DNA from 4 places in the Bacillus sp. HSf4 genome. Region 1 is predicted to be linked to each of the others. Evidence: riboswitches for the same ligand, from Rfam matches in the RefSeq annotation. Region 1 holds a riboswitch; each other region holds the start of a gene.
What was found. Region 1 has a riboswitch for thiamine pyrophosphate ahead of thiT (energy-coupled thiamine transporter ThiT). Riboswitches for the same ligand answer to the same signal wherever they lie in the genome.
Positions count from the first base shown of each region.

Region 1 (7,940 bases):
CTTGCATGTATTAGGCACGCCGCCAGCGTTCGTCCTGAGCCAGGATCAAACTCTCCATAAATGGAACACAGATGAGTCTGTGTGACCTGCATCGTACAGGCCTGTTTGATAATGACTACGCACACTCGCATGTGCGATTTATAAAAATGAATGAACAGGTACGTTTTGTCTTGTTTAGTTTTCAAAGATCATTTCCGCCTCAAAGAAGCGACTTTATTAATATAACATTCTACCAAAGTGATGTCAACAACTTTTTTAAATCCATTTCAAAACGTTGTTTTTATAAAGCCGTTTTTTAGGCACGGACATTAATATAACATCTATTTATGTTTTGTACAATAGTTTTTTCAAAAAAATAATAATCAAGATGAACGATATTGCACATCGAACGTATATGCACACCTAAAGGATAAACTTTTGCCTTCAATAACCATAGCCAATCAAAGGATAGTATTGCACCGTTTTGTTTCTTCTATTAGATAGGAGATAACTTCCGCTTTATAAGATGAAGCATTTCCGCCCCTTTCTTTAATGAATAAAATGGAGCAAGTTGCCGACCATACTCATAAATGCTTTTCTTCCATTATAGGTTATGTGCTGACAACATAGTTTACCGAAAAAACGTTGACCACTCTTTTCGGCAGCGGTTTCTCTTGTTTCGGGGAGATCTCGGAGCTGTTAAAACCGGAAATCACACCAACACATTTTCATTTATCTTTCCGCTTTAGCTAGCGGTCAGTTGATCCAAAATAAAGACCGCCATTCATTCAGGTGATGGCAGTCCACTTTTTCGATTCCCTTATATTTTTCAGCGCTTTTTTAATTCCGCCGTCGATTGTCTGACAATCAGTTCAGGTTTATAGACAGTGGAATGCTCAAGCTGATCGGCGTTTCGCCCTTCGACTTTAGCGATCATCCACTTGGCCGCATCAATTCCCATCTGCATTTTCGGATGGGTGACTGAAGTCAACTTGACTTCCGAGGCCTGGCTTAAATGCGAATCATCATAGCCGACAATCGAGATGTCCTCAGGTACTTTCAGACCGAGTTCCCTAATCACATCAAGCGCTAAAAGGGCAATTTGATCGTTATAGCAGAAAATGGCCGACGGACGATCTGAAGAAGACAGGCGTTTTCTCACCTCAGAGACGGTCTTTTCTTCCTTGTTTTCTGTCGTATAGGTGACAACCATGTCCGGATAAAAAGACAGGCCGTTTTCTCTGAAAGCGCGGATAAAACCTTTCATTCTGTTGACGCCTTGCATGTCATCCTGTTTAAAAAGGCCGAACACTTTTTCATGGCCGAGCTTGATTAAATGGTCAGTCGCTATAAATCCGCCGTATTCATCGTCTAAAATAAAATGGGGCGGATTCAGCTCCTGATAAAGCTGATTGATCATCAGGTAAGGGATATGATGCTGTTCAAGCGTCAGGTAGTAGTTCAAATTCGGATTGAAGCTTCCGGTTTTCGTCGGTTCAACGATCAATCCGTCAATGTTTTTGTCAAGCATGTTGACAAGGCATTGTTTTTCTTTCTCTATGTCATTATTCGTGCTTGCGACGAGCAGCGTATACCCTTCACTCGACAACGTCGATTCGATCCCCCTGATAATGTAGGGAAAAATGTAGTCAGACAAATAGGTCGTGATGACGCCGATCATTTTATGTCTTTCCCTGCCTTTGTCAGAAGGTCGGAGGCGATGTGAGCAATATGTTCCTGAGCCCTGTTCCCTGTACAGAAGGCCTTCATGAACCAAGTCACCGATAGCCTGCCGAATCGTATGTCTGCTGACATCAAAAATTTTCATTAATTCATTTTCGGAATGAATTTTTTCCCCAGGCTTGACTTTGCCCTCATATATCCATGATTTAATTTGATTTTTGACCATGCTGTATTTTGTATGCTCACTCATCAGATCAACCCTTTACTGCATCTTGTACGTACGAATAAGTCCTATTATAAAGAAAGGAAGACGTGATTGCTACATATTGGAGAAAATAAGCAAATTTTTTTGAATATTTATCTTGTCGTCTGTTTTCTTTTTTAGTATAGTAGAAAATAACTAAATAACATGATGACCACAAGGGGAGCCTTCGGGCTGAGAGTGAACAACCGTTCTGACCCTTTGAACCTGTTAGTTAACGCTGGCGTAGGGATGTGGCAAAGTCATTCTAATTGCATCCAAAGCAGTGCGTGGAAAACTTTCCTACTCCTTCCCCGCATTGCTTTTTTATTGGGAAAGAAGTCCAGTATCCCTTTGTTCATCAAAAGTGAGGGTTACAATGAATCAATCAAAACAACTCGTACAGCTTATTGAAATTGCAATCATGACAGGAATCGCAATGATTTTAGATGCGATTTCCGGGATGTTTTTAAAAATGCCCCAGGGCGGTTCGATTGCCATCATGATGATCCCGATTTTTTTAATCTCTTTTCGGCGAGGACTGAAAGCCGGGCTGATGACCGGATTGCTGGCCGGATTGCTCCAGTTTGTCACAGGGGGGCTTTTTTACGTTCATCCGATCCAATTTCTGCTCGATTATTTTATCGCGCCAACAGCCGCTGGAATCGGCGGTTTATTCGCAGGTCCGATCCGAACTTCGGCCGCGGAAACCGCAAAAGGGAAGCTTGTTGCTTATGTCACGCTTGCGGTCTTTTTTGGAAGCGGACTGAAATTTCTCGCCCACGTCATCAGCGGTGCGGTCTTTTTCGCAAATTATGCGCCGAAAGGGACTCCGGTTTGGATTTATACCTTAACGTATAATGGCACATATATGGTTCCGTCATTTGTCATTTGCACAATCGTGCTCTGTCTGCTGCTGCTGACGGCTCCGAGGCTTCTGAGGACGGGCGATGATATGAGATAAAAAAACAGCGGACACCTGGTTTAGGTGCCGCTGTTTTTCCGTTCCAGCAAATCAGCTACCAGAACATAACGCTCTGGCGCAGAACCGATAAAATCAAACGGGTAGCAGGTGGAAACAGTCAGCGTCGCTCTCGGTTTGGGGACGATCACCGTCCGATCATCCGCATCAACGATTCGAACCTTTTTCACTTGATAGGTAAAGGTTCCGTAGACGGCTTTTATCATTAAGCGGTCCCCTTTCCCCACTTCCCCGAGCCTTCTGAAGATCGTATCGCGATGGCCCGACAGAACGGAATTATCATCTTCACCAGGCAGCACTGATCCGGCAAAATGGCCGACTCCCTTTTGAAGTTCATCCTCGTCAGTTCCATGATAAATCGGAAGCACGGCATTGATTTTCGGGATCACAAGATCACCGATTTTTTCACCGTTTGCAAACGACTGCTCAATCACGGTTTTTTCTTTTTTTTCGGCTGGAACGGGCTTTGTTTCTGGGACTTTCTCTTTTTTCATCTCCTGAAATGAAAACAGGGTATAGCCATGAAGCAGCTTAAATCCATTTGACGTCGTTAAATAGAGCCCTGCCGCTATCATCATGATGGATAACACCAATAACATTCTTTTTTTCCGGGATCTTCTGATCTTGACTCACTCCCCATAAAAAAGCGCCCATTCGCTTGCGTTTCTTTAAGCTGCCTTCCGAAGCCTTCTGACCATGAAAAATCCGCCAGCCATCAAAACGAATCCAAGCATGGACCATTCCGCATAATGCCCTGCAGTTTTTGGAAGCTTTGCCCCTGTAACCGTCTTTTTCACATGAGATTTCTTTGCATCATGCTTAACAGCGGTTTGCGTTTGCTTCACTTTTGAACCTGTATCATGAATGAGATCCGAGCCGATCATTTCAGGTGTAAGCAACACATCCAAAATGAAATTTCCTTTCAGATCGTAGACTTCCACAAGAAGGCTCGCTCCCTTCAGCTCATCTGCGCTGACAAGGGTTGTCAAAGTCACCGCTTTTTTCTTGCCGTCCTTGACAAGGTAATATTTCGTTTTCACTTCAAGCGTCTTTTGAAGATCATTCAATACAGAAATCATTTCCGCGATGTCTTGGCCTGACAGTTCTGATACCGACTCAAAATCAGCTACCGCTTCAAGCCGTTCCCCCAGCGCCAACAGATCGTTTTCAAAATTGGGATTTTTGTCCCGCACATTGCGAAGATGATTGACAAGCCTCTCCCATTCAGAATCGTCAACGCCTAATTCCTGAAAGATGTTGCCGATTTCCACATCATCACCTTCTTCATATGTCACTGAAAAAAGGGCGTCATCCAATTCATATTCAAACAGAAACACGTCAAGGATGTTTTGTCCGCTTTCCATATAGCCGTTTTCCGCGAAAAGCCCGGCGGCTTCTTGTTCAGTTAACCCATATTCTTTTAAATATGAAGCGAGAAGTTCTTTCGTCAGTCTTTCCCCCAAAAAATCTCTTAATTCTTCCGTTGAATCAAAATCTTTCAGACTTTCATCATACGTATTTTGTAAGTAGGCTTCCAATTCTTTTTCTGTCATTCCTACCTCTTCAAGGTACTCTTTAAGCTCCGCCTGTTTCGGTGCAGCAAAAACCCCAGCTCCAGGCATGAATAACAATACGCAGATTACAAGCGGCATCAGCCTTTTTTTCATTGAATTGTCCCCCCTAAATCTATCTTTTCTCTTTGATTATAATGGAATATTTTTAAAAAACATGTATTGTAATAAAAATTGTTTTCATCTATAATATTCCGTCCATTTTGCAGCTTAAAAAAGTCATAAACCTTGCTTCTATTGAATGTAATATAGTATAGCGAATAGGGAGGTATTAAAATGAATCCTTACTATATGATGCTTATATGTTATGTGCTATCCATCATCCATTTTTTAATAGGCTACCGGGAAGCCTTGAAAATTAGCGGAGCCGACGGATTGGTGAATGGAACGGCAATGATCTCCTGTATTCCGCTCGGTGTCGTTTTTGCTTTTTTCTCTCACTTCTTTTGGAAAATGACCATATAGACCGAAAATTGTCCTTTATCAGCTTGCCGACAGGGGCAAACTCGGATTTCAGCGATATTCACAGACGGCGGCAGTTTATGCTATGATTAATAGAACTTCAATTTACAAAAAATTCACAAAGATTGGAGGGAAGAACATGGCTAAAACCGTGGCTTCTCAGGAAGTCGCCAACATGCTGAACGATTGGTACATACTGATGAAGAAACGAGACATTTCACGCTCGATCGAAATGAAAGATGACATAGATAAAGCCATTGAAGAAATGGAACAAGATCAGGATGTCCTCCTCTATTATCAAATGTTGGATTTTCGCTTAAGGCTCCTTCTTGAGGATATCTCCCAATCATCCACCGAAAAATTAGAAGCCATCAGCTTTCATGATAAAGACCCAAAAAGCACCGATGACAAGTTGAACTATTATTTTTATCTTTTCAAGGGAATCTATGAAGACTACAAGCAAAATCATACGGAAGCGCTCAATTTTTTCAGAATAGCGGAAAAAAGGCTTGGAGCGATTCAAAATGAAATAGAAAAAGCCGAATTTCATTATAAAATCGGCGTGCTGTACTACAATTTAAAGGCGACATGGCTGTCGATCCACCATATTCATATCGCCTCGGGAATCTTTCAAGGATACGACGGGTACGCCAAAAGGGTCATCAATTGCAAAATGCTGATGGGGCTTAACTATATTGATCAGTTTAAATTTTCAGAAAGTGAAGATTTATTAAAAGAAGCGATCGCAAAAACCGAAAAAATCGGCGACCGGTATTTGTTGCCTTACGCCTATTACAATATGGGCTTTTTAAAAAGCAAAGAAGAGAAACATGAAGAAGCGCTGGCGTTTTATTCGAAAGCTTTCGCCGTCAAGGATTTTGAAAAAGCAAATTATGCTTATATTCTGTGCGTTTATGAAAACACCAGATCTCTCCTGAAAACCAAAGCATATGATCAAGCTTTTAAATGGATCGATATAGGCTTTAAAAAATCCCGGGAAATGGACAGCGAAATCCTTGAATTAAAATTCAATATTTTAAATACATTATATTCAGATATCGAGAATAAAATGGAAATTATCAAGGACTTTGTTCATCAATTAGAAAATAAAAAAGCTTGGGTAGATCTGGAGGAATTATTGATGGATGTGGCGAATTATTACCGGGAACAGAAATTATATAAGGAAGCGATTTACTTTTATATTAAAACAGATAAGGCGAGCAAACTCGCCGGAAGAGGAGGAGATTAATATGAAAAAGTTTTTACTGGCATTATGCTTGTTGGGAGCTGTTTTCAGTTTTTCATTAGCAGATGATGCATCCCAAGCCGCCTCCCAAAGCGATCAGATGATTCTGGCTTCCCGAGGTGCAAGCGGCTGATCATAACGAAACAATACCCATTCGGCATTTTGCCCGGATGGGTATTTTGCCGTAGCCATGTCTTAAAACACATATTTTAGAGGAGCGATTCGTATGAAAAAGAAAGTTCTTCTAACAGGATTTGACCCTTTTGGGGGTGAGCCTGTCAACCCGTCCTGGGAAGCTGTTAAACGGCTGGACGGCGATCGCACCGATGACACGGTCATTGCCGTCGAGCAGATCCCGACCGTCTTTCACCAGTCGGCGGACGTTTTGGAAAAAGCGATCGCAAAACATGCACCTGATGCGGTCATTTGTGTGGGACAAGCCGGTGGAAGACTTCATATCACACCGGAACGTGTCGCGATTAATATCGATGATGCGAGAATTCCCGATAATAGGGGACAGGAGCCGATTGATGAATACATTTCACCCGAAGGTCCTGCCGCTTACTTGTCCTCGCTCCCGATTAAGCGAATCGTTAAAAGCTTGCGGGAAAACGGGATTCCCGCATCTGTCTCCAATTCGGCCGGCACCTTCGTATGCAATCATTTATTTTACCGGCTGATGCGCTACATTGACCGCACTTCCTCCAATATGCGCGGAGGCTTCATCCACATTCCGTACCTGCCTGAACAAACGGTCGATAAAAAAGAGCCCAGCCTCAGTCTGGAAACGATCATCAAAGGATTGCGAATTGCCGCATCCGTCACTGCCAATCACAAAACAGACATCCGCGAAACCGGCGGCTCGCTCAGCTGACTTTCCGCTTGATAAAGCGAGCCCGCTCCCCAAGACCGTCTCCGCAAATCGTTCATCTCACTTTTGCTCTTTTCCCAAAGATGTAAACCGAGGCGTGTTTTTCGGAAAAAAACGTAAACACTAAAAGAAAAACAGCCAAAAGGGTGAGCAGGATGCAGAAATCTTATGCCGTTTTCGGGCTCGGCCAGTTCGGCGGCAGCCTTGTCAAGGCGTTCCACGAAAAAGGAACCGAGGTCATAGGCATCGATAAATCAGAGGAAAAAGTAAACGAATATTCGGCCTATGCCACCTACACTGTTTGCGCCAATGCTGTCGATGAGAACACATTAAAACAAATCGGCATTCGCAATATTGACCATGCGTTTGTTTCATTTGGAGACGACATTGAGGCCAGTATCTTAACCTCGCTTTTGCTGATCGAAATGGGTGTTCCCCAGGTATGGTCAAAAGCGCAGAATGATTATCATCAAAAGGTCCTTCGCAAAATCGGCGTCAACCGAATCATTCATCCTGAAAAAGACATGGCAAGAAGAATAGCAAACCATATTACGTCTGAAAAAATGATCGATTTCGTCGAGCTTTCGTCAAACTACAGCATTGTCGAAATTGTCGCAACGAAGAAACTGGATGGAAGAAGTCTGGGCGATATTGATGTCCGTGCAAATTTCGGCTGCAATATCGTGGGGATCAAAAGGGACGGTCATTTTATCATTGCTCCCAGCGCCGAAGATATCATTTATGAAAACGATGTTTTAATTGTGATTGGCCAAAATAAAGATATTGAAGCCTTTGAAAAAAAGGGTGATTAAACATGAAATTCAAACAGATTCAGTTAAGCCCGTCGCAATTGCTTGTCCTGGTTTTTTTATTTTTTATCCTGTTGGGCACCCTTTTGTTAAAGC
Region 1 is NZ_CP120679.1:3,268,197-3,276,136, forward strand. It holds rRNA gene P3X63_RS16885 (16S ribosomal RNA) at 1-61, opposite strand, end outside; gene P3X63_RS16890 (GntR family transcriptional regulator) at 809-1,912, opposite strand; TPP riboswitch at 2,074-2,173, shown strand; gene thiT (energy-coupled thiamine transporter ThiT) at 2,283-2,867, shown strand; gene P3X63_RS16900 (class D sortase) at 2,888-3,460, opposite strand; gene P3X63_RS16905 (processed acidic surface protein) at 3,554-4,552, opposite strand; gene P3X63_RS16910 (hypothetical protein) at 4,733-4,921, shown strand; gene P3X63_RS16915 (response regulator aspartate phosphatase) at 5,058-6,167, shown strand; gene P3X63_RS16920 (hypothetical protein) at 6,169-6,297, shown strand; gene pcp (pyroglutamyl-peptidase I) at 6,391-7,038, shown strand; gene P3X63_RS16930 (potassium channel family protein) at 7,191-7,847, shown strand; gene P3X63_RS16935 (TrkH family potassium uptake protein) at 7,850-7,940, shown strand, end outside.

Region 2 (7,940 bases), 490 kb from region 1:
CAGCACGCTTCATTAATAAAACCGAACTTGATTCTTTGATTATTATTCCAGCGACTCCAGCTTTAACTTGTTCTGTCCATTGATAATCTGGTTTCTCACGTACTTCTATCATAACTTCACTATCGAACAAATACTTCAAATCGCGGATCACAACATCTGGATTTCTAAAGTCATGTTCTACAGGAAATAAAGTATTTTGATCAGAAACTAAGATAGAAGATATACCCATTCGGTTCGCTCCAATAATATCTGTCTCAGGTGAATCTCCAATCATGACGCATCTTTCTCTATCTTCAAAGGACTCAAGTACTTTTTCAAATATTGAAGACTCCGGCTTTCCAATGATGATGGGCTCTTTATCTGCTCCCGTTTTAACAGCCTCAACTATGGCACCTGTAGCTGGAGCTGGTCCTTTAGCGGTGGGAAATGTTTTATCCCCATTTGTAGCAATAAATGAAGCCCCACTGCGGATGAGATTTACCGCCTTATGTATATCTTGAAAAGTAATATTGTGATCCCATCCAATGACAACAGCCTCTGCTAGGTCTTCTTCAAGATCAATACCAGCTTTTTGAATCTCGCTTTTAAGTTCATCATTTCCTAATATATATGCTCTCTTTATTCCAGCCTTAACAAGGTAATTAGCTGTTGCCCACCCCGAAGTAATCACTTCATCAATACTTGCTGAAAAACCGAGTTTATGAAGCCTTTTAACAATCGTTTCTCTTGTAACACAGGGATCATTCGTTAAAAAACGAATGGATTTCTTTTCTTCACGGAGGCGTTTTAAAGAAGAAACAGCTTCTGGTAAAGCTTTGTCTCCTATATAAATTACTCCGTCTAAATCGAATAAAAATACATCATATTTCTTATAGATCATCGTAACACTCCTTAAGTAGTTGTCTCTTGATTAATAATTGAGCGATACGCGAAATGATTTGTAGGCCCTTGTCCCTTCCCAATCCCTATAGGATGTTTAATGGCTGCTGAAATAAATTCTTTTCCAGTTGCTACTGATTCTGGTATACTGTGCTGCTTTGCTAGCTCTGCAGTGATGACAGCAGAAAAAGTACAGCCTGTCCCATGGGTATGTTTTGTATCAAAGCGAGGGGAAACAAATTCCTCGAAGGCCTCATCAAAATACATAATATCACGAGCTTCTCCGTTCATATGCCCCCCTTTTACGACAGCACTCTTTGCCCCGTATACTTCCACAATTTCTTTAGCAGCATCACGCATCTGCTGTATCGTTTTTATTGATTTGCCGATGATTACTTCCGCTTCTGGAATATTTGGTGTAATAACAGTTGTTTGAGGTATTAATAATTTTTTCAAATGATTAACGGCATCCTTATGAAGCAGATGATGTCCGCTTTTAGCAACCATAACTGGGTCCATCACATACGATTGGATATTAGCCGCTTTTAATTTTTCAGCTATTAGTTCAATAATTTCCACACTTGCAAGCATACCGGTTTTTACAGCATCCGGTTTTATGTCTCCAATGACACAGTCTATTTGCTGAGATATATTATTCAGAGATACCTCCTCAAAACTTTTCACACCAAGTGTGTTTTGAGCAACAACTGATGTAATAACAGCCATTCCATATACTTGCTGCTCCTGAAAGGTTTTTAGGTCTGCATGAATTCCTGCTCCCCCGGTTGGATCTGTTCCAGCAATCGAAAGTGCTTTGTAGATATCCGTCAACTTATACTCCTCCTTTAGGTAGGTTTAACCGCTTCAAAAATGATAAAAGGTGGATATTCCTTTTCGCTTTTCCAATTATTAAATTTAAATTTTTGTTCGATAGCCTTTAACTGCTCTCCGTCAATTTCCTTTAACGTTGGTTCTAGTAAAGTTACACTTTCAAAACCTGCACTAGATAAAAGCTTATAGTACATTGACTTCGGCCAATGAAAGTCATTTAAAATTAAATCCGCTTGTTCAGGAACATGAAGCCACTCATTTCTTTCTTCTCCATAAGAATATTCTTTCCCCGGTATTCCGTTGCGAAAGGTTGAAAATTCTATTCCAGTTGAATCAGGGTTGGTATCGAGTATAACAAAAGAAGCACCCGGTTTTAACACACGAAAAATTTCATCCATGATTCTTTTGATACGTTGATCACTCTCTGTATTAATAAAGACGTAACAGGCCATAGCAGCATCAACTGAATGATCTGGTAAGAAGGAAAGATTATCATGTTCAATTAAATGATAGTCAACATGTGGATGCTTTCTTTTTGTCTTTGCTATATCTAACATTTTACTTGATTCATCTACTGCGATTACATTGCAATCTATTCTTTCAGCTAACCTATATGCTACCTTTCCGGGACCACAGCCAAAATCGAGCACCTTTTTAATATCCGCTTTATCAAATTTACGAAAAACATACTCAAAACCTAATGTTTGTTCTAAAACGTCGTTATAAGCATCGAATTTACCAGCAACACTGTCTTCTTTCCAAGAAGTTTTCATTAAATTCCCCCCTTTTGTTTAGTTGAGAAGTAATTAAACCACTTATTTCTAACAAAAAATTGATAAATAGGAAGTAACCCTTGAAATAGAGAATGATCCATATCTCGTTTATAAGCAATATGCTGATATATACTGAAAAGTAAAAGAATCTGTTTCCAATATTCAGGTAAGTCTAGAGTTTCAATATCCTGCTTTGACATTGAAATTTGATCTTTTCTAAGCAAAACCTCATATTCTAAAACTGTTTCGATGAAGGCCCAATTATTCCCGGCAGGCATTTTAGGAAATTCAAAAGCCGCGATATCATTATGGGTTTTAGCTTCCTCAAGTACTGTTTTTGCCCATTCGTTGTCCGATTCGTAAATATGAATAGAACCAACATTATGGAAATATTCCCCGACTTCTAAACGAAGTTCTCTCGCCATTAATTCTTGCATAAATGTAAAAGAGAACAGATCACTAATCATTCCTCGAAATGCATCATTTGCACGCATGACGGAAGACATGTATAACTTGTTTTCTCTTATGAAAAATTGCAAACCGATTGTACAAGAAACATCAATGTTTCCTGAAACGAAGAGTTCCGAGGCATCAAATATTTGAATAAAAGCCCTTTTTGAATCAACGTCTTCTTGTGTCAAAAGATTTTTTATTCTATTCCATTGATTTAATTTTGCGTTTCCAAATTCAAATATTTTAGGCCCATACGCAGTACCTGTTAATGTTTTTTTATTCATTGAATATAAAGGCATTTTTTTATTGTAATAACTAATAAAATCTAAGTTGTTATTCCCCGATAAATACCATAAAACTTCAGCAAAATTAAACACGATATTTGTTTTTCTAGAGGGTAAGTAAGTGACACGTTCTATTGGATTTTCAAGGGTCAGATGATAGTTCAATTTTTCTTTGCTTTTTTGTCCACGCGGTGAATTCAAAAATTCAGGGTTGTAATAGATGTCATACAGGGTTTCCATATATGCTTCATGAAAAGTTTTCTTTCTCATTTAGATTCCACCCTTTATTTTATAAGGATACTTTTAATCTTCTTTAATAAATCATCGGTATCTTTAAAATTAATGTATTCAACATCAGCTACTACATTTAACCCTTGGATTAAGAATGCATAATCCCTATCATTTTCTAGTAATAACACTATCTTTTTTTTCAAGGCAGAAGCCCATCCAATTTCTATATGAGTTCCAGGAGAAGCCGGTGAGCCAGGAAAAGCTACAAAAAGGTCGCAAGTGCTTATTTCATCAAAATCAATTTTAGTGCATTGTTGGGGTGTCATGAAATCTTTCCCCCATCCTTCTCGCTTATGGGCATTATGAACTAACCATCCTTCATTTTCAAAAAAAGAAATTAACGACTCTAACTTTCCCCTTTCATGTAAACTCATCAATCCGGTATTCTCATCTACTAAACTTTTAAAAGGCCCTGCTAAAAAAACTTTTTTAGTTGTCACTTTAATATCATCCTTTCAAATAAATAAAGCCACTTTCATATGGAAAGTGGCTTAAATATAGATAAGATAAAAAAATCTCTCTAATTTTTTCACTTCCCTACGTTGGTGTTAACCAAATCAGGTTCAAAGGGTCAGGACTTATGTCTCTTCTCAGCTTCTAAAAGCTCCCCCAGTGGATAAAATATAAATATTTACTTTAATTCTAAACTATTCCATACCACTTGTCAAACAATGATAGGATTAACGTTGAACCCTACGTATCAACCGACAAAAGTTTTTTTGAAAGTTAACCATGAGTTGCATTTGATGGCATGTCATGGCTACGCCTAGAGAGATTCTCTAATGTAGTAGCAAAAAATGCCGATATAGTTCGCTATTTTTTAATTAGTTTTAGTTTCCCATCAAGTAAAAGGATATTACCTAATAAAATTAACCGATAACAGTAAGCTCCCTAAAAAACAAGTTAATTGTTTATCTCTTTAACGCAACAAAAACGGATAACCTGTGAGTGGCATTGAAATCAGCCTCATCGATGTCCTCAAATCGGAAAACGAAGACGTCATCGACACCATCCAGCTCAACATGGAGCTTGAAAAAGTCAAAAAATACATCGACATCCTCGACGGCAGAGAAAAAGAAGTCATCGTCGGCCGCTTCGGCCTTGATTTGAAGAAAGAAAAAACGCAGCGCGAGATCGCGAAAGAGCTCGGGATTTCGCGGAGCTATGTGTCGCGGATCGAAAAACGGGCATTGATGAAGATGTTTCATGAGTTTTACCGGGCGGAGAAGGAGAAACGAAAAAAAGCGAAGGGGAAATAACGCTGTAGAAGCCGGCCAAAATTCCGGCTTCTATTTCTTTCACTAGGTCCTCAAAAAGGTGGAAATTTATGAAAATTATATTCCCCCAGTATTACAAGCGCTCCATTTTTTAAGTCCTCACCAAAATATATCGTCCTCTATGAGGTTTTCTTATCTCTGGATTTTTTTCTTTAATTGATCCATAAATACCGTCATATTAGAGATTTGTCTACCAGTTTTCTTTTCAATCTTCTTTTGCAGATTGATACTTCTAATTGGCTTTTCCTGCTGCTTTAATATATTTAATGCTGTTTCATGTAAGGTCTCTGATTCAACTCTGCGCGGTCGCCTTTTTTTCTCACCTGCCTTATTGATTGGGTGTTCGATGCGTTTTAATGTTACATTTTTTTGTTGCATTTCTTTACATCATTTGCTGTTAGTTCAACGACCTCAAATAAAGATGGATTCTTCTTCCCTTTACTCAGGTCGTTCTAATTCTCTTAAACGTGCATAGATCTTCTCTCGTACTGATCAGAACGAGAGAAGTATTGACATTTCAAGTTTATCTAATTCTACTAACCTCATACGCAAAGCTTCTCTTTGATCAGGCATCTTCCTAACGACTGTGCATACGGATCATTCTCTACTTGTTTATAAATTTGTTCACGGTATTGTTCATAGATTTGAGACTCGTCAATTTTCTTTTTCACCATTCCCCGCCCCTTTGCTTTTCATAAATCCAAATCAGTATGATCAAAAAACCAATTGTACCAAAATCATATATACAACGGTTCCTCCCGCTATGGAGAGGAGCATATTTTTCTTCCAGAAGTGAAGCAGTGCAACTACACCTACTGCAATAAGCTCAGGGAACCCGTGACTGCCAGAAAGCAGGCTCACATCCTTAAAACAATAGATCACCAAAAGTCCTAACACTGCCGATGGCAGTACTTTACCGAGATACTGCACATACTTCGGTGTTGGTTTACCCGATGGGAAAACCATAAATGGAAGAAACCTTGTCAGCATTGTGCCTATCACGACTATGGCAATCGTGATGATTTGCTGCGTTACACTCATTGTCATCGGGCAACCTCAACTTTCTCCAATGGTTTTCTCAAAGCGGTAAGCGTCACCAAAATAGCAAGCATCGCAGGAATAATGAAGTTGCTTCCGCCAAAAATCATAAGGCTGACTGCTGAAAGTCCAAGTCCTGCAAGATTGCTGAAGTGCCGTTTCTCTTTGATCCACTGTTCAATGAAAATCACAACAAAAAGAGCCGTCATCACAAAATCGAGCCCTTCTGTGTTGAACTTGACAAGAGAGCCAAAAATGCCGCCAATCGCTGCCCCTATCACCCAATAAGAATGATTAAGCAGTGTTACAAAGAACATAAACCAGCCCTTGTCCACATTCTTCGGAATATCAACTGTACAATTGATAGAAAAAGACTCATCACACATCCCGTAAATCAGATAAAACTTTTTCTTCCCGGTTCCCCTATACTTATCCAGCATAGAAATGCCATAAAACAAATGGCGTGCGTTCACCATTAACGTTAAAAAAAGAGCATTCATCGGGTTGAACGCCACAAGCAAAAAATTGGCTGCGACAAACTCCATTGACCCTGCAAAAATGGCAAAGCTCATGATGATTGGATAAATAGCGCTGAACCCTAATGAATTCATATAGATCCCATAGGCAATCCCCAAAAATACAAAACCCGCCAAAATAGGAACCGTATGCGGAAAAGCCGCACGAAATGCAGCCCATATTTGAATTCTTTTATTCACTTGATTGTATGTCCTAAGAGAATTTAAATTTAACGAATCCTTGTTCTCATTCAAATCCATAACCTCCTAAACTTCGTCAATTGGCACACTGACCGTCCTTTTTTCTGTACTCATAACCATGCTTGTATCAACTTCACTGATTGCCGGATTCTGCATTAATGAATCAATGATAAAGTTTCGATAACTCTCCATGTCCTTTGCTACAATCTTAAGCATGTAGTCATGGCTTCCTGTCAGTGTGTAGCACTCTTGAGCCTGTGGATATTTGTTTATATCCTCTAAAAATGAATGAATGGTTTCCCTATTCAGGGGTGATAAATTGATGAGTGCTAATGCTGTGACTTCAATCCCCAATTTTTTCTCATCAACAATCGTCGTAAACTTTTTAATCATACCAGTTTCTACTAGGTTTTTTGTTCTTGCAAGACATGCCGATGGTGAAAGCCCAATTTTCTTTGATAAATTTAGATTTGATATGGAATCATCTTCCTGAAATTCTCTTAATATTGCCTTGTCATAATCGTCAAAAATAATCGCCATATCGAACCTCCAATTAATATCTTATATATTGTTTAATCGATATGTTAACGTATTTTATGCCGGTAATCAGTATGTATAACTATATAAAATTTATAAAAAACAATAATACAGAGAATAAAATTTATTTATGTCTCCTGTTGGACCAGTTGGTGCAGGTTGGTCCTATTGCTTCAGATGCCCCTATTACATTAAGTAAATCTACTAAAATATCTGCAGTTTTTTCTTTCGGAAAATTATTGATTAAAATAAATGCTTTTGTTGTGCCTGGGAAAGTCGTAGTTGTCGTCTGATAAATTTCAAGCTATGTCCATTTCCTTCAGCGGTATACGATTTGTAAGTACAATAACAAAAAGACCATATCCAAGAAAGTGAAAATGACGACCAAGATAAGTAACCCGTATCGTAACAGAGGGGCCGAGAGAAATCCTGTTTTCGCTAGTTCTACAAGAAATTCTCCCCCTTCTCCTGCATTAGTCGGAACAAAGTGATCTAGTATCTACTGGTGATTTACCTTAATCTTTATTTGAGCAAAAACAGAAGCTCTTGCGCAGCCTTCGTCATATACTCCAACTTAGCGACTTATACGTACAATAGAGATCTTCAATATGCTAGCTGTTACATGATAACACCATAATAATTCTTAAAAACCCGTTGTTTCTTCTATTTAAAAACGCCATTCTATTGGTTTGTAATGATAGAATGACGTTTTTTAAATTTACTTTGCGATGAGCTGCAGGTAATGTTATTGCTGACTGACTTGGAGAGCGTTGTCTAAATCGTAAAGAATATCATCAATCGTTTCAATACCAATAGAAAGACGAATCATATCCGGAGTAACACCGGCTTTTACCTGACTTT
Region 2 is NZ_CP120679.1:2,775,969-2,783,908, forward strand. It holds gene P3X63_RS14325 (HAD-IIA family hydrolase) at 1-880, opposite strand, end outside; gene thiD (bifunctional hydroxymethylpyrimidine kinase/phosphomethylpyrimidine kinase) at 892-1,710, opposite strand; gene P3X63_RS14335 (class I SAM-dependent methyltransferase) at 1,725-2,483, opposite strand; gene P3X63_RS14340 (thymidylate synthase) at 2,483-3,490, opposite strand; gene P3X63_RS14345 (nucleoside 2-deoxyribosyltransferase) at 3,505-3,951, opposite strand; TPP riboswitch at 4,029-4,132, opposite strand; partial or broken gene P3X63_RS14350 (sigma-70 family RNA polymerase sigma factor) at 4,462-4,770, shown strand; gene P3X63_RS14355 (Rok-like winged helix domain-containing protein) at 4,921-5,166, opposite strand; gene P3X63_RS14360 (hypothetical protein) at 5,331-5,462, opposite strand; gene P3X63_RS14365 (branched-chain amino acid transporter permease) at 5,503-5,835, opposite strand; gene azlC (azaleucine resistance protein AzlC) at 5,832-6,596, opposite strand; gene P3X63_RS14375 (Lrp/AsnC family transcriptional regulator) at 6,609-7,082, opposite strand; gene P3X63_RS14380 (homocysteine synthase) at 7,825-7,940, opposite strand, start outside.
Region 2: it holds a riboswitch for thiamine pyrophosphate, as region 1 does, so the genes downstream of both, P3X63_RS14345 (nucleoside 2-deoxyribosyltransferase) here and thiT (energy-coupled thiamine transporter ThiT) in region 1, are expected to answer to the same signal.

Region 3 (7,940 bases), 2.1 Mb from region 1:
GATGGCCGCTTGGAAATCATGCGTTCACTGCCAATCGGGCGTCTTTCGTATTTGAATGCATCATTACTCGTCGTTACGGTGACATGTATCGGATTGGCATTGATTATTGGATGTGGGCTTTATGCACTAGGGATTGAAAGTATGGATTTGGAAGGTTCGTTATTGTACGGTACGGCATTAGGCGCTACTGGTTTATTTTTCGCTGGAGTAACAGCTGTCTTTGCGCAATTGTCGGATAGTTCGCGTGGTACGATTGGTTACTCGATTGCTGTGCTTTTGATTGCTTATCTGTTTCGGGCGATTACAGACGTTAGCAATCAGACGCTGTCATGGATTTCACCGCTGGCATGGGTAACAAAAGCAGAAGTTTACGATACGAATAATTGGTGGCCGACTGTTTTAATGATCGCTGCTTCATTGGCTCTATATATCGTTGCGAATTATTTGAATGCCATTCGTGACTTGGATCAGGGATTTTTACCATCCAAGCCTGGTAAAAAATATGCATCTCGTTTTTTGCAAAGTCCAATCAGCCTTGCTTTAAGACTGCAGCGAGTTGGAATCATATCATGGGCAATCGGTATGTATGTATTAGGTGCATCATACGGCTCTGTTTTAGGTGATCTCGAATCATTTTTTTCCGATAACGAAACGATAAAGCAGCTGCTCCAGACACATGAAGGGGGCACGTTGTTAGAACAATTCATACCGATGTTGATGATCGTCATTTCATTGCTGGCAACTGTTCCTCCGATTATGGCAGTGAATAAGCTGCGCGGTGAGGAGAAAAAAGAACGGGTCGTGCATCTGATAGGCAGAACTGTTTCACGGACAAAACTATTAGGGAGTTACTTCATCATTTCAATTGTCAATGGGTTTGTCATGATCTCGCTTGCTGCACTCGGGCTATGGTCTGCGGGGACGGCTGTGGTTGAAGGCGGATTATCTTTTGAGATGATCTTTGGAGCAGCATTCTCCTATTATCCAGCCATGCTTGTCATGATTAGTTTAGCAGTATTGCTGATCGGGTTTTACCCTAAGTTAACGAATCTCATTTGGCTTTATGTTTTTTATTCTTTTATCGTACTGTATTTAGGAGGATTATTCCAATTCTCGGACTGGGTTGGCAATATTTCTCCATTTGGCTACGTTCCGCAAATACCTGTTGAGGATTTCTCTTTCACGCCGCTGTTTTTATTAAGTATTTTTGCGATTGTGTTCACAGTAATAGGTTTTGTTGGCTTTAATAAACGGGATGTTGAAATTTAATGTGAAAGCACCTCCAATTTGTCTTAGTGGGGGTGCTTTTTATTGCTATTTTAGAGAAAGAAGAAACGGACTAAAGCATAACAAAAGAGAGCAACTTTCGAGAGGCTGGGTTAAAAAAATTTAGACGCAAATATCAGATAGATAAACTACATGAAATCAGAAGTGGCGAGAATAATGGCCCTACTTGCCGGCCAATGATATCGATCCAAAATCATAGGATTACAAACAACAAATGGATTTTTTATGATATAATGCATATGTTTTGCATTATTCAATAAAGTTGATAGTGGAGGAAATGTTATGCAATGGTATTGGAAATGTTTAAAGAACTATGCAGATTTTGAAGGGAGAGCAAGGCGAAAGGAATATTGGATGTTTTGTTTATTCAATGCCCTTATTTGTTTTACTTTATTTATACTCTCAATCATAATAGTAGGAATTTTAACAGCTGGAATTACGACAGCAGCAGGGTTTGACGGCTATCAAGTGGGATATGTCGCTGGATATGGCGGCGGAATGCTAGGATACATCCTGATCATTCTGTATCAATTGGCCGTTTTGGTGCCGTCTCTCGCTGTCGGTGTCCGCAGGCTGCATGATATCGGGAAAAGCGGCTGGTGGATATTCATTGGCTTTATTCCGCTTGTCGGTGCTATTATTTTGCTGATCTTTTACTGTCAAGATAGTGAAAAAAACGATAATCAATATGGAGTAAATCCAAAAGTAAGTTAGATGAATGGCACCCCAACGATCCAACGGTTGGGGTGTTTTTTAATGAGAGAACATCATGTACACTCCCAGTAACTTTTGAAATCAGTTCGTTCATTTCCGGATGGTTTGTTTACTTTCAGCATACGGAGGCCTGCAAGCCGCCCGATCTCCAGAAAAGACAGTTGTGGATACTAAGGAGGATTATGGAGTCATGAGCTCAGAAGAAAAGGAGCGAAGGCAGAATGTGAAAATTGCTCCAATTGCATGAGCTGAGCAGGTAAAATATTCGCACAACCCCTTTGCAAAAATTGACAACTTTCTGTAAAATATGATCATAAACGGTAGAGGCAGGATGAGATATGGGAGGTTTGTCAATGAATGCGGTGGCCTCGGTGGATGTAGCCAACCTGATCAATACATGGTACGTCCATATTAAAAAGAGGGAAGTCTCCAAGGCGATAGAGCTTAGGGACAGGATAGAGAGTCTGTTTGGCGTTATGGAAGAAGATCAAGATGTATTGCTTTATTTTAATTTGCTCGACTATAGATTTAGAGTGCTAATGGAAGATGTGGCGGGAGAACCTTCACTTCCTCCCAATGCCGAGGATAAGGCTAAAACCGATAATATGTTAAGGTATTATTATTTTCTGTTCAAAGGAATGTATGAGAGTGCGAAAAATAACTACTCTCAAGCCCTCACATTTTTCAGGGTCGCAGAAAGACAGCTGGACAAGGTTGAGGATGAGATCGAAAAGGCCGAGTTTCATTATAAGCTTGGGAACCTTTATTATTTTACGAAAACAACCCTGCTCTCTTTTCATCACCTCCAAATGGCGAAAAGCATTTATCAGGCATACGGGGAATATAAGACACAATCCATAAACTGCACTGTTCTGCTGGCTTTGAATTACATAGACGACGGCCGGCTGATGAGAGCGGAAAACATGCTCAAAAGCTGTGCTGACAGGCTGATGAAGATGGGTGACAACCATTTGTTAGCCGCTGTTTATTATGATTTAGGTTTTTTAAAAATTCAAGAGGATCAGCATGAAGAAGCGCTTGAATATTTTGACCTGTCCTTTAAAACAAATGATCTTAAAAAAAACGCCCCGATTATGTATATGCAGTGTATTTATGAGTCGGCCCGATCGACTTATAAGATCGGGGAATTGGACAAAGCCATAAAGTGGGTCATATTAGGCGCTGATTTTGCGCAGAAAACAAATAATATCAACTTCTCCCTCAAGTTCTCTGTTCTCAATATCTGCTACACTGTCCCCCTTGAAGGGGCTGAGCAAGTCAAGGAACTGATTGGCAGGCTGGAAAAGAGAAAGGCTTATGTGGATATTGAAGCACTTGCAGAAGATGTGGCAAAAGTGTACAGTTCGTTAAATCATTACAAAAATTCCACATACTTCTTGGAGAAAGCGATAAAATCAAGTAAACTAACAGGAAAGGAGGTTCTTTAAAATGAAAAAACGTTCATCTAGGGGAGCAGGCTCTTAAAACCTGTAAAACAGAGGACGGCTGTTCAGCCGTCTTTTTTATTTGTATGAACCTTTTTGGGTATTGAGTATCATCAAGAAGACATCGCGAATTCACGGCATTCCCGGGCGCATTGCAGGCATGTTTGGCCGCACTTTTGCGATTGCTGGTCAGGATGCCGTAGACAATGATTTCCGCAGGCTTCGCAAATTTTGGCGCACACCGAGGCCGGCGATTTGGCAAAGCGGCTGTGCCGTGCCATATATTTAGCGGTCAGCGTGCATATATCCGCACAATCTCTAAGCATTCTCAGTTGCTCTTTTCGACGGTTTGCATCTTCCCTTGTGAGAATGTAATTTGCGGTGAATTCACAAACAGCTTCACAGTGCTGAACGGTTTGTAACACATGGCGATTTTGGATGTTCCTCATATTTGTATCATAAGGAACAGGATGACCATACATATCATTTCCCCCTTCTTTCTTCATAATATTCCTATTCATATGTGGTTGCCTATGCGTCTGACATTCTTAAGATTTTTCTTGCGCTTGTGATGAATATTCGGTACCGTTAAGTCATTGAGATTTCTCGGACATAGAGGAGCTGAAACAAGTGAAGAAACTGGTGAAGGTCAAAGGGGTTACCTTTGGAGAAGGAGCGCCGAAAATCTGTGTGCCTCTCGTCGGAAAAACGCTTGCGCAATTGAAAGAAGAAGCGGCACACATCAAGACGCTTGATGCGGATGTTGCCGAGTGGCGGGCGGACTTTTTTGAAGATGTTGAAGACGTTGAGAAGGTCGCGGAGGCTTTGGCGGAAATCCGCGCTCTTTTGCACGACATGCCGCTCATCTTTACTTTCCGCAGTGCAAGGGAAGGCGGGGAAAAGGAAGTCGGCCGGGAATATTATGTTTCTTTAAATCAGGCGGTTGTCAACACAGGGCTTGCCGATGTGATCGATATCGAGCTGTTTTATGAGGAACGCGACGTGAAAGCGCTGGTGGAAGCCGCACAGGCGAAAGATGTGTCTGTCATCATTTCCAACCATGATTTTGAGAAAACACCGTCCGTTGAAGAAATGATTTCCCGCTTGAAGAAAGCGCAAGAGCTGGGCGCGGATCTGCCAAAAATTGCTGTGATGCCTGAAACACCGGCTGATGTGCTGAAATTGCTTGAAGCGACTTATTTGATGAATGAGCACTACGCGAAGCGGCCCATAATCACGATGTCAATGGCTGGAAAAGGTGTCATCAGCCGTCTGGCCGGAGAGGTGTTTGGCTCGGCGATGACATTCGGGGCGGCCAAGAAGGCCTCTGCACCGGGGCAACTCGCCGCCGCCGATCTGAGGCGGATCATTGGCGTTTTGCACGACAATTTGTCATGACTGCAAAAGGAGCCGGCTTGTTTGAGCCGGCTCCTTCAATCTATTTGGCGCATTGTTCAATGATGTCCTTCAGCACCTCTGCAAGCTCTCCTTTATCCTTGAGCTCTGATTCGTCAAAATGGAGGCGACAGACCTCTTCACCGCCGTTATACATTTCTTCCAGCCAGCCCCGCATTCCTCTTGCGCGGCGGTCCACTTCGATGATCACATCCACCCCGTCCTCCTGCACAAGAAAAACGAGCTCCACTTCATCCAGCAGCTGACGATAGTGCGGTGTGACCGGCACAAATTCGAATTCCTGGACGAAAGGCAAACGCTTTCTGAAATATGATGCTTGCTCACAGTCCGCCTCATGAAGCCGGAATCCGAGGCTTTCAACCGTTTCTAAAATACTGTGAACCCACGGATGTGGTTTAACGAAGAGATGATCATCATCCGATTTGTCAATCCCGCCTTGTATGTCCAGGTCGGTCAATAAGAACACTTTAGCTCCTTTTATCGTAATCGGCGTGTCAAGCGGAAGAATGAATGAGAAAGAAAATTCCCGTTCTTCACCGGTTTTGATTGTAAAGGCATCTGTCACGCGGTGGGATTCAATGGTAGCGTTTTTCCAATGTTTTTCGTCTTTCTTGACGACGAGATATTCCGTCTCGAGCAATAAATCGATATACCTGATGTGCTGTTCAACATTGCCGCCTTTAACATGAACGGTTCCGCTCACCCGTTCTCCCGGGCGATATGCGCTCTTGTCCAGAATCGTATTCACTTTCGCTGAACCGATCCCGGCGCTTGCTGCAAGCTTTTTCAAAAAAGACATGTTTACCATTCCTCCTATTATTGTCGTACAAGAAATGAATACGTTTTACACAGGGCGAAAGATTCATTTTATTTTGAAATCAATAGGTCCTTTGTCTTTTCGAAGCTAAAAAACGGGAGTCTCTTAAAAAAAGCGGAAACTTTCATAGGCTTAAATCGGTTCAAACTTCACCTTTCCATCAATCACTGGATATGCTACCATAATGAAGAAATGAATAGCTTTACTAGGGGTGCCCTGTATGGGCTGAGAGAGAAACGACCGGGTTTCTTAACCCTTTGGACCTGATCTGGTTCGTACCAGCGTGGGGAAGTAAAAAGGTGTTTGCAGATGTCGGGAGATCAGACGTTCATCTGCGGATTTTACTGACTGTAAAACCAGGTTCATCAATGTGCCTGGTTTTTTTGTGCTGGTGCTGTTCTGGAGTTTCGTCTAAGATCTTTTTTAAAGAGGGGAAGGAATGTACACATGAAACAAGAGTCAGTGCAGCAAAAAAACATTAAGTTGATGTCAAGCTTTTCTGGAAGCCGAAAGGTCTATGTCGCAGGGTCCCGGCCTGACATTCAGGTGCCGATGAGAGAAATCGCCTTGAGTTCTACGACGGGATCATTTGGAGAAGAAGAAAATCAGCCTGTGCGCGTATATGACACGAGCGGTCCTTATACGGATGAACATGCGGAAGTTGATATTCTAAAAGGGCTTAAGCCTTTGCGCTCAGCCTGGATCAAAGAGCGCGGCGATACTGAGGAATATGAGGGACGGGAAGTGAAGCCTGAGGATAACGGCTATAAAAGCGGGAAGCAGGCGAATCACAGCTATCCGGGGCTGAAAAGAAAACCGCTGCGCGCCAAAAAAGGACAAAATGTCACTCAGCTTCATTATGCGAGAAAGGGGATCATCACTCCTGAAATGGAGTTTATCGCCATTCGCGAGCATGTATCTCCCGAGTTTGTCCGCGACGAAGTGGCGAGCGGCCGGGCGATCATCCCGGCAAACATCAATCATCCGGAAAGCGAGCCGATGATCATCGGCCGGAATTTCCATGTGAAAATCAATGCAAATATCGGCAATTCCGCCGTCACATCCTCGATTGAAGAAGAAGTGGAAAAAATGACGTGGGCGATCCGCTGGGGGGCCGATACCATGATGGATCTGTCCACAGGAAAGGATATTCACACGACAAGGGAATGGATTATCCGCAACTGCCCTGTGCCCGTCGGAACAGTGCCGATCTATCAGGCGCTTGAAAAAGTAAACGGCGTCGCTGAAGATTTGACGTGGGATGTTTACCGCGACACATTGATTGAACAAGCTGAGCAGGGCGTCGATTATTTTACGATTCATGCCGGTGTCCGGCTCCACTATGTGCCGCTGACGGCAAAGCGTGTCACAGGAATCGTTTCCCGCGGCGGGGCGATCATGGCGCAGTGGTGTCTCGCCCATCATGAAGAAAGCTTTCTTTACACACATTTTGAAGAGATATGCGAAATTATGAAAGCGTATGATATCGCGTTTTCACTTGGAGACGGCCTTCGACCGGGTTCGATTGCGGATGCCAATGATGAAGCGCAATTTGCCGAATTGGAAACGCTTGGCGAGCTGACGGAAATCGCCTGGAAGCATGACGTTCAGGTAATGATCGAAGGGCCGGGGCATGTACCGATGCACAAAATTAAAGAAAACGTCGATAAGCAGATGGAGATATGCAAGGAGGCGCCATTTTATACACTCGGGCCGCTGACGACAGATATCGCCCCGGGGTATGATCATATTACATCGGCGATCGGAGCGGCGATGATCGGCTGGTATGGAACGGCGATGCTTTGCTATGTCACGCCGAAAGAACATCTCGGGCTTCCGAATAAAGATGACGTCCGCGAAGGGGTCATTACATATAAAATCGCGGCCCATGCGGCTGATCTCGCCAAAGGGCATCCCGGCGCACAGATTCGCGATGATGCGTTGTCGAAAGCGCGCTTTGAATTTCGCTGGCGCGATCAGTTCAACCTCTCACTTGATCCGGAAAGAGCGCTTGCGTTTCACGATGAGACGCTCCCCGCTGAAGGGGCAAAGACGGCGCATTTTTGCTCGATGTGCGGGCCGAAGTTTTGCAGCATGAGGATCTCCCAGGATATTCGCGACTACGCCAAGGAAAACAACCTTGATGAAGAAGCGGCGATTGAAAAAGGACTTGAAGAGAAGGCGAAGGAATTTAAAAAGGCCGGCGGTCAAATTTACAGCTGACAAAAAAGCAGATGAAGGCCCGACCTTCATCTGCTTTT
Region 3 is NZ_CP120679.1:987,983-995,922, forward strand. It holds gene P3X63_RS04985 (ABC transporter permease) at 1-1,269, shown strand, start outside; gene P3X63_RS04990 (DUF805 domain-containing protein) at 1,570-2,001, shown strand; gene P3X63_RS04995 (response regulator aspartate phosphatase) at 2,355-3,449, shown strand; gene P3X63_RS05000 (four-helix bundle copper-binding protein) at 3,560-3,928, opposite strand; gene aroD (type I 3-dehydroquinate dehydratase) at 4,077-4,844, shown strand; gene P3X63_RS05010 (sporulation protein) at 4,885-5,661, opposite strand; TPP riboswitch at 5,877-5,986, shown strand; gene thiC (phosphomethylpyrimidine synthase ThiC) at 6,127-7,902, shown strand; gene P3X63_RS05020 (DUF2178 domain-containing protein) at 7,939-7,940, opposite strand, start outside.
Region 3: it holds a riboswitch for thiamine pyrophosphate, as region 1 does, so the genes downstream of both, thiC (phosphomethylpyrimidine synthase ThiC) here and thiT (energy-coupled thiamine transporter ThiT) in region 1, are expected to answer to the same signal.

Region 4 (7,940 bases), 950 kb from region 1:
GCAAAACGACTTGCGCATTCCGCAGGGGACGATTAAAGCGACGGTCTTAATCGAAACGATTTTGGCGGCTTTTGAAATGGATGAAATATTGTACGAATTAAAGGAACACTCGGCAGGTCTCAACTGCGGCCGCTGGGATTACATCTTCAGCTTCATTAAGAAATTCAAGAACCGTGATGAGGTCATTCTTCCGGATCGTTCGGCGGTGACGATGACCGTTCCCAACATGAGAGCCTACTCGCTGCTCGCCATCAAAACGTGCCATAAACGGCGGGTCCACGCCATCGGAGGGATGGCCGCACAGATTCCCGCGAAAGACCAGCCGGAAATCAATGAGGCCGCTTTCGCCAAAATCCGCGAAGACAAGGAGCGTGAAGCAAAAGACGGCCATGACGGTACATGGATCGCACACCCCGGCATGATTCAAACAGCCCTTGATGTATTTAATGAGCATATGCCGACAGCCAACCAGATTCATAGAGAACGGGATGATATCAAGATTAAAGCGACGGATTTGCTTGAAGTGCCGAAGGGTCGGATTACAGAGGAAGGTGTCCGCACCAATATCAGCGCCGGCATCCGCTACATCGCTTCCTGGCTGTCGGGAAGAGGCGCTGCACCGATTGACCACTTAATGGAGGATGCGGCAACAGCGGAAATCTCAAGAGCGCAGCTATGGCAATGGATTCGCCATCCAAAGGGGATTCTTGATGACGGCAGGAAAGTGACGGCTGAGATGGTGAAAGCGATGAAAGAGGAAGAAATGCAGAAAATCATCGGTGAAGTCGGGAAGGAACAATATCAGCGCGACCGCTTCGAAGAGGCCGGACAGGTGTTTGAACAACTGATTTTGGATGATGAATTTGCGGAATTTCTCACGATTCCCGCTTATGAAAAAATATAAATGGGGAGGAATATGAAGATGATGTCAGAAAAGGCAAGGCAAATGGAGGAAAGCTGGGAGAAGGATAAACGCTGGGACGGAATCAATAGGCCGTATAAGGCATCAGACGTAATCCGCCTGAGGGGCTCGCTTGAGGTGGAATATACAATCGCAAGGCGGGGCGCGGAAAAGCTGTGGAAGCTATTGCATACAGAAGACTTCGTCCCGGCGCTCGGGGCTCTAACCGGAAATCAGGCGATGCAGCAAGTAAGGGCTGGGTTGAAAGCGGTTTATTTAAGCGGCTGGCAGGTGGCCGCCGATGCCAATCTCTCTGGAAGCATGTATCCCGATCAAAGCCTGTACCCGGCCAACAGTGTTCCGGATGTCGTGAAAAGAATCAATCGCGCTCTTCAGCGTGCCGACCAGATTCATTATATGGAAGGGAAAGAAGATATCGATTGGTATGCGCCGATCGTAGCCGATGCCGAAGCCGGCTTCGGCGGACAGCTCAATGTGTTCGAACTGATGAAAAGCATGATTGAGGCGGGCGCCGCAGGGGTTCATTTTGAAGACCAGCTTTCCTCCGAAAAAAAATGCGGCCATTTGGGGGGCAAAGTTTTGCTGCCGACACAGACGGCGGTTCGCAATCTGATTGCCGCGCGCTTTGCCGCAGACGTCATGGGCGTGCCGACCATTCTGATCGCACGGACGGACGCCAATGCGGCCGATCTCATCACAAGTGATATTGATCCGTATGATGCGCCGTTTTTAACGGGTGAACGCACCTCAGAAGGGTTTTATAAGACGAAATCGGGCCTTGACCAGGCGATTGCCAGAGGCCTGGCCTATGCGCCATACGCCGACTTGATCTGGTGTGAGACATCTGAACCGAACATTGAGGAAGCGCGCAGGTTTAGGCAGGCGATTCATGAAAAATTCCCGGGGAAACTTCTCGCATATAACTGCTCTCCTTCGTTCAACTGGAAGGCCAAACTGGATGATGCCAGCATCTTGAATTTCCAAAAAGAACTCGGTGAAATGGGGTATAAGTTCCAATTTGTAACACTTGCCGGTTTCCATGCATTGAACCACGGCATGTTTGAGCTGGCCCGCCAGTATAAGAACCGCGGAATGGCGGCGTATTCCGAGCTGCAGCAGGCTGAGTTCGCCAGTGAAAAATACGGCTATACTGCGACACGGCACCAGCGTGAGGTCGGAACAAGCTATTTTGATGAGGTGGCACAGGTCGTCTCAGGCGGCACATCCTCTACAACAGCGCTGAAAGGGTCAACCGAAGCGGAGCAGTTTCAGCCGTAACACAACGAAACAGCCGCCTTGCGGGCGGCTGTTTTGATTATTCATGTTCAATTAACAGTTGGCATCATTGGAAGGGGCTGTCAAAGGACGTTCCCGAAGCACAGTCAGTTTAGGCTGCCGAGGTTTTTGTCTTCTTTTGGCCGGCCGGTTGTCTTTGCTGAAAGAGTAAAACAAATATCCGGTCATCGTCAAAATCAAGATCAACATCATCATCAATATCCCCTCCAAATGGTTTTGACTTCTATATATTAGACGGATGACCGCAAGAAAAAGTTTCAGAAAATTAATATTTTTCTATAAATGTTTTAAAATGGTGTTCATCATCTTTACAATTGACGCGGCGCAGGTTGACATCAAGGCCATTGATGTGTAGAGTAAAAGTTAATGTTAATAGGAAGTCCACTAGGGGAGCCACATGCTGGCTGAGACAAGAAGTGATCTTGGACCCTTTGAACCTGATCTAGTTCATACTAGCGTAGGGAAGTGGAGTCGGTTTCTTTTTGATGTGATTATGTCAAAGCCGCTCCATGTCGGGGCGGCTTTTTTGCATAACAGCCGCTCTTACATCCCCCTGTGCCTTCCTTTTAAAATCGATGAAGGAGGCTTTCTGTCATGAGTTTTTCAGCACAACTTCGCCGAGAGGCAGACCCCATTTTTGAAGCGATTTTTCAGCACCCGTTTGTTCAGGGACTGGCTGCAGGCCGCCTGGAAAAGGAACAGCTGATCCATTATGTGAAACAAGATGTCGAGTATTTGAATTCCTTTATCCAAATCTATGGAATCGCCATTTCCAAGTGTGATAACCGCCAAGATATGGAGATGTTTCATCAGCAGATTTCCTTTGTTTTAAACAGCGAAGTACACCCGCATCATAATCTGTGCCGGGCTGCGGGCGCAGACTATGAATCTCTGCAGGGCTATCCATTGGCCCCGTCCGCCCATCATTATATCCGCCACATGCTGACGGCGGCGCACGAAGGGACGCTTGGAGAGATTTTAGCTGTCTTGCTGCCTTGTCCATGGACATATTGGGAAATCGGCAAAAAGCTCCTTGAAGAAGTACAGCCTGATTCGTCACATCCGTTCTATGACTGGATCCATTTTTACGGGGGCAGAACCGTCTCCATCACCACGAAGTTCTGCGCCCGTTTGGATGAATGGGCGAAAGAAGCGGGCGCAGCAGAGAAGAAGAAAATGAAAGAGCTCTTTTTGCAAAGCTGCCAGCTGGAATACGGTTTTTGGGAAATGGCCTATACAGTGGAAGACTGGCCGGTTGAAATGGAGGCGGTGACTCGATGAATTGGAATATAAAAGAAGTCGTGATGATGGTGATTTTGTCCGTTGCGTGCGGTGTCATTTATTTGGGCTGGTCAACGCTGTGGCTGCCGATCTCGGCCATTGTCGGACCTGTCGGCGCCAACTTTATGTTCGGCATTTGGGTGATTGCAAGCCCGATTGTTGCCTATATCATCCGCAAGCCCGGGGCGGCGCTGATTGCCGAAACGGCCGCGGCCTCGGTTGAGCTGTTGACAGGCAGTCATTTCGGCTTGTCCGCATTGCTGATCGGCGTTTTTCAAGGGGCCGGTGCGGAAATCGCGTTTGCGATATTTCGCTATAAGCGCTACAACCTGTTTACCCTGATGCTGTCCGGTGCACTTGCAGCTGTCGGCAGCATGACCTACAGCCTGATCGCGAACGGATTTGCCTACTATACGACAGAAACCCTGATTCTGACTTTTGTCATTCAAGTCATAAGCGGCATGATTCTGGGCGGCTGGCTGGCCAAAGCCGTTGTCGGCGCCCTCGCGAAAACCGGCGTCCTTGACCAGTATGACATCATGAAGGAACACCGGAAAAAGGATGAATCAAATGACTTCATTTCTAGGCTGCAATAATCTTTCCGTGCGCTTTTACAACCGGTCTGACACGATTTTGGACCGTGTGACCTTATCGATTCACAGGGGTGAGAAGGTGTTGATCCTCGGTCCGAGCGGAAGCGGGAAATCGACGCTGATTTCCGCTCTTTCCGGCATCATCCCTCAACATATTGAAGCCGAAATCACAGGCGAGATCGACCGCAGAAGAAGCGCAGGGGTTATGTTTCAAGACCCTGATACACAATTTTGTATGCTTCGTGTTGATGAAGAGATCGCGTTCAGCCTTGAAAATCGCTCCGTTCCCCCGGAGCAGATGAATGAGATCATCGACAATGTCATGGAGCAAGTCGGACTGAATATTGACAGAAAGACGCCGATCGAAGCCCTGTCAGGCGGAATGAAGCAGCGTCTCGCATTAGCGTGTCTTTTGGCACTGGAGCCGGAAATGCTGTTTTTTGATGAACCGACGGCACAGCTTGATCCGGCGAGCAGGAAGGAAATATTTGCTTTACTGAAAGACCTTTCCGCAAAAAACGGCCAGACGATGGTGTTTGTCGAACATGTCTTGGATGGCTGCATCGAATGGATGGACCGCGTCGTCCTGTTGGACAATAACGGGCGGATTATAGCCGACGGGAAGCCGGAAGACATTCTCGTCCGCTATCGACAGCAAATGAAAGCTGCTGGGATTTGGCAGCCAAAGCTGTATCCGGCGGCATGGCATGAAGTCGTCGAAGACGAACAGCACCCGCTTGCCGTCAAGCTTTCCGCCAGGCTGAAAAGGAAGGAGCTTGCTGAAAAAAGCGACCCGAAGAAGAGCGATGCTTTGATCAGGATCGAAGATGCGGCGATCGGCTACCTGAAAAAAACGGTGGCCGACGGTATCAACCTCCGGATTCCAAAAGGAGGATGGGTATCGGTTATCGGTGCAAACGGCAGCGGAAAAAGCACCTTTTTAAAAAGTTTGATCAGGCTGGAAGCAGTCAAGAAAGGCCGGATTTATCTGGAGGATTGCGAGCTGAAAAAATGGCCTGACCGTCTATTGTACGAAAAAACCGGCTTTGTCTTTCAAAACCCGGAGCTCCAATTTATTCAGGATACGGTATTTGAGGAAATCGCTTTTGGCGCAAGACAGAGAGGTTGGTCAGAAGAACTTGTTCAGCGGAAGACGGCAGAATTGCTGGAGGAATTCGGACTCGTCTCACATGCGCAGGCCCATCCCTTTACACTGAGTCTGGGGCAGAAACGGCGCTTGAGCGTGGCGACGATGCTTTTGTTCGATCAGGATCTGCTGCTGCTTGATGAACCGACATTCGGCCAGGACGAAAAAACGGCGGGGGAACTGATCAGACGGTTAAAAGAGCGGCAGGAACGGGGAACGACGATCGTCATGGTAACTCATGACATGGATATCGTTGATGAGCATTCGGATCAAGTCATCGTCTTCCATCAAGGAAAAGCCGCTTTTCAAGGAACCCCGTCCCGGTTATTCTCCGATCAACGGTTGGTGCGGACATTTTCATTGCTGCCGCCGCTTCACTACCAGCTGCTGCACGCCAGAAAGGAGCAGGTGCCGGTATGAAAAGCAATCAATCGCTTCTGTCAACACTGAACCCCAGTGCAAAGCTCTTTTCCAATCTGCTTGTGATGTGCATCTTAATGGCTGTAACAAATCCGAAAGCAACATTTTTGATTTGGCTGCTCGCGTTATTGATCGGCATCTTTCTCGGCGGCTGGACATTGGCTTATTTGCTGAAACGTTTTTTGCCTTATCTCATGTTTTTCATTCTCGTCTTTTGGATGATGGCCGCTTTCGGAAAAGGCGAAGAAACGCTGTGGCAATGGGCCTGGTTTCATGTGACCAAGGAAAGCGCCAGCCATGGCCTGACGATTGCACTAAGGATGCTCGGGTTTGTTACATACGGCCTGCTGTTTACGTCGACAACCGATTTAACGCGGTTTATCATGAGCTTGATCCATCAATGCAGAATGCCGCCAAAATGGGCGTACGGTCTGTTGGCTGGTTTCCGGTTCATTCCGTTGTTTCAATCAGAGCTGGCGCAGATGAAAGCGGCCCATAAAATCAGGGGCTATAAGCAAAAAAACAGCTGGAAAGCTTTTATCCGCTATGCGCTGCCGCTGTTCTCGCAAGGTATCCGCAAATCTGAAAGAATCGCGGTGGCCATGGAAGCGCGCGGTTTTACGGGTACGAAAAACAGGACATATTATCAAACGACACGGCTTTACGCAAAAGATGCTGTTTATTTGGCAGGGCTGCTCTTGGCCGTGGCGGTCATTTTACGGATAACATAATGGGATAAAATAACATTTTCATGATGTCAGAGCCGAAAACGGCTCTTTTTTTATTAGAAATCAGAAACTTTCAGGGGACGATTGACTGAAAATCATTGACCCAATTTAAAAAGGTTGTACAATCAATGTGTAAAGATAAGAAAAAAGCAACATAAAAAATCCCCTTAGTTTATATGAGATGGGAGTGGCGCGATGTGAAAATTGCCAAAGTGATCAATAATAATGTGATCAGCGTTTGGAATGAACAAGGTCAGGAATTAGTGGTCATGGGCAGGGGAATCGCTTTTCAAAAAAAGCCCGGCGAGCCGGTCGATGAAACGAGGATCGAAAAGATTTTCAGGCTTGACAATAAAGATGTATCAGAACGGTTTAAGACGCTGTTGGACGAAATTCCGATCGAATTTATGGAAATATCGGAAGAGATCATCAGCTATGCGAAAATGAAGCTCGGCAAAAAACTGAATGACAGCATCTATGTATCGCTGACAGACCATATTCATTTTGCGGTCGAAAGGCAGCAAAAGGGTCTTGAGATTAAAAACGCCTTGCTCTGGGAGACAAAGCGGCTTTATAAAGACGAGTTTGCCATTGGCAGAGAGGCCTTGCAGATCATTGAAGATAAGACGGGGATCGCTCTTCCTGAAGACGAAGCCGCTTTTATCGCGCTCCATATTGTGAACGCCGAGCTGAATGAAGAAATGCCGAACATTGTCAACATCACAAAAGTGATGCAGGAAATATTAAGCATCGTCAAATATCATTTTCATATCGATTTTGATGAAGAATCGCTCCATTATTACCGATTCATCACCCATTTAAAGTTTTTTGCGCAGCGGCTGTTCAGCGGCACCTATATGAAAAGCAAAGACGACTTTTTGTTTGATACTGTGAAAAATAAATACCGTGATGCTTATGTATGCACCGAAAAAATCAGGCAGTACATTCAAAAGGAATACGGTCATGAACTAACAAGCGAAGAACTGTTGTATTTAACGATTCACATCGAGAGAGTCGTTCATCAAGGATAGAGGGATTATACGAAAAATGAAAGCGTTGACAACCTGTTGCAGGTATGCTAATTTGGACTTAAATCAAAAAATATCAATCTATTATTTAGGATTGTTACTGGTCATGCAGGCAAAACCTAAATTACTGTGATGCGGGACGTGTGCGCCTGTTTATCATGAGTAATTTAGGTTTTTTTATGTTTATCATACTTCAGCATAAGGATTGTTACTGTTCGGCAGGCAAAACCTAAGCAAAGCCTTTTTTGACGGGCTTTGTTTAGGTTTTTTATTTTTTAAAGATGCGGGAGGGATGGTCACGGATGGATGTGCAAACTTTAGCCAAGAATATTTTAAGACTTGTAGGGGGAGAAAAAAATGTCGCTTCTTTAGTTCATTGTGCAACAAGGCTGCGTTTTACATTAAAGGATCGCTCAAGGGCGGATCAAAAAGCGCTTGAAGAGACCGACGGAGTTGTGACGGTGGTGGAGAGCGGGGGCCAGTTTCAGGTCGTCATCGGCAACCATGTTCCCGAGGTCTACAAAG
Region 4 is NZ_CP120679.1:4,217,351-4,225,290, reverse strand. It holds gene aceB (malate synthase A) at 1-904, shown strand, start outside; gene aceA (isocitrate lyase) at 923-2,200, shown strand; gene P3X63_RS21760 (hypothetical protein) at 2,252-2,413, opposite strand; TPP riboswitch at 2,595-2,699, shown strand; gene tenA (thiaminase II) at 2,813-3,499, shown strand; gene P3X63_RS21750 (ECF transporter S component) at 3,496-4,095, shown strand; gene P3X63_RS21745 (ABC transporter ATP-binding protein) at 4,070-5,659, shown strand; gene P3X63_RS21740 (energy-coupling factor transporter transmembrane component T family protein) at 5,656-6,390, shown strand; gene licT (BglG family transcription antiterminator LicT) at 6,585-7,418, shown strand; gene P3X63_RS21730 (beta-glucoside-specific PTS transporter subunit IIABC) at 7,718-7,940, shown strand, end outside.
Region 4: it holds a riboswitch for thiamine pyrophosphate, as region 1 does, so the genes downstream of both, tenA (thiaminase II) here and thiT (energy-coupled thiamine transporter ThiT) in region 1, are expected to answer to the same signal.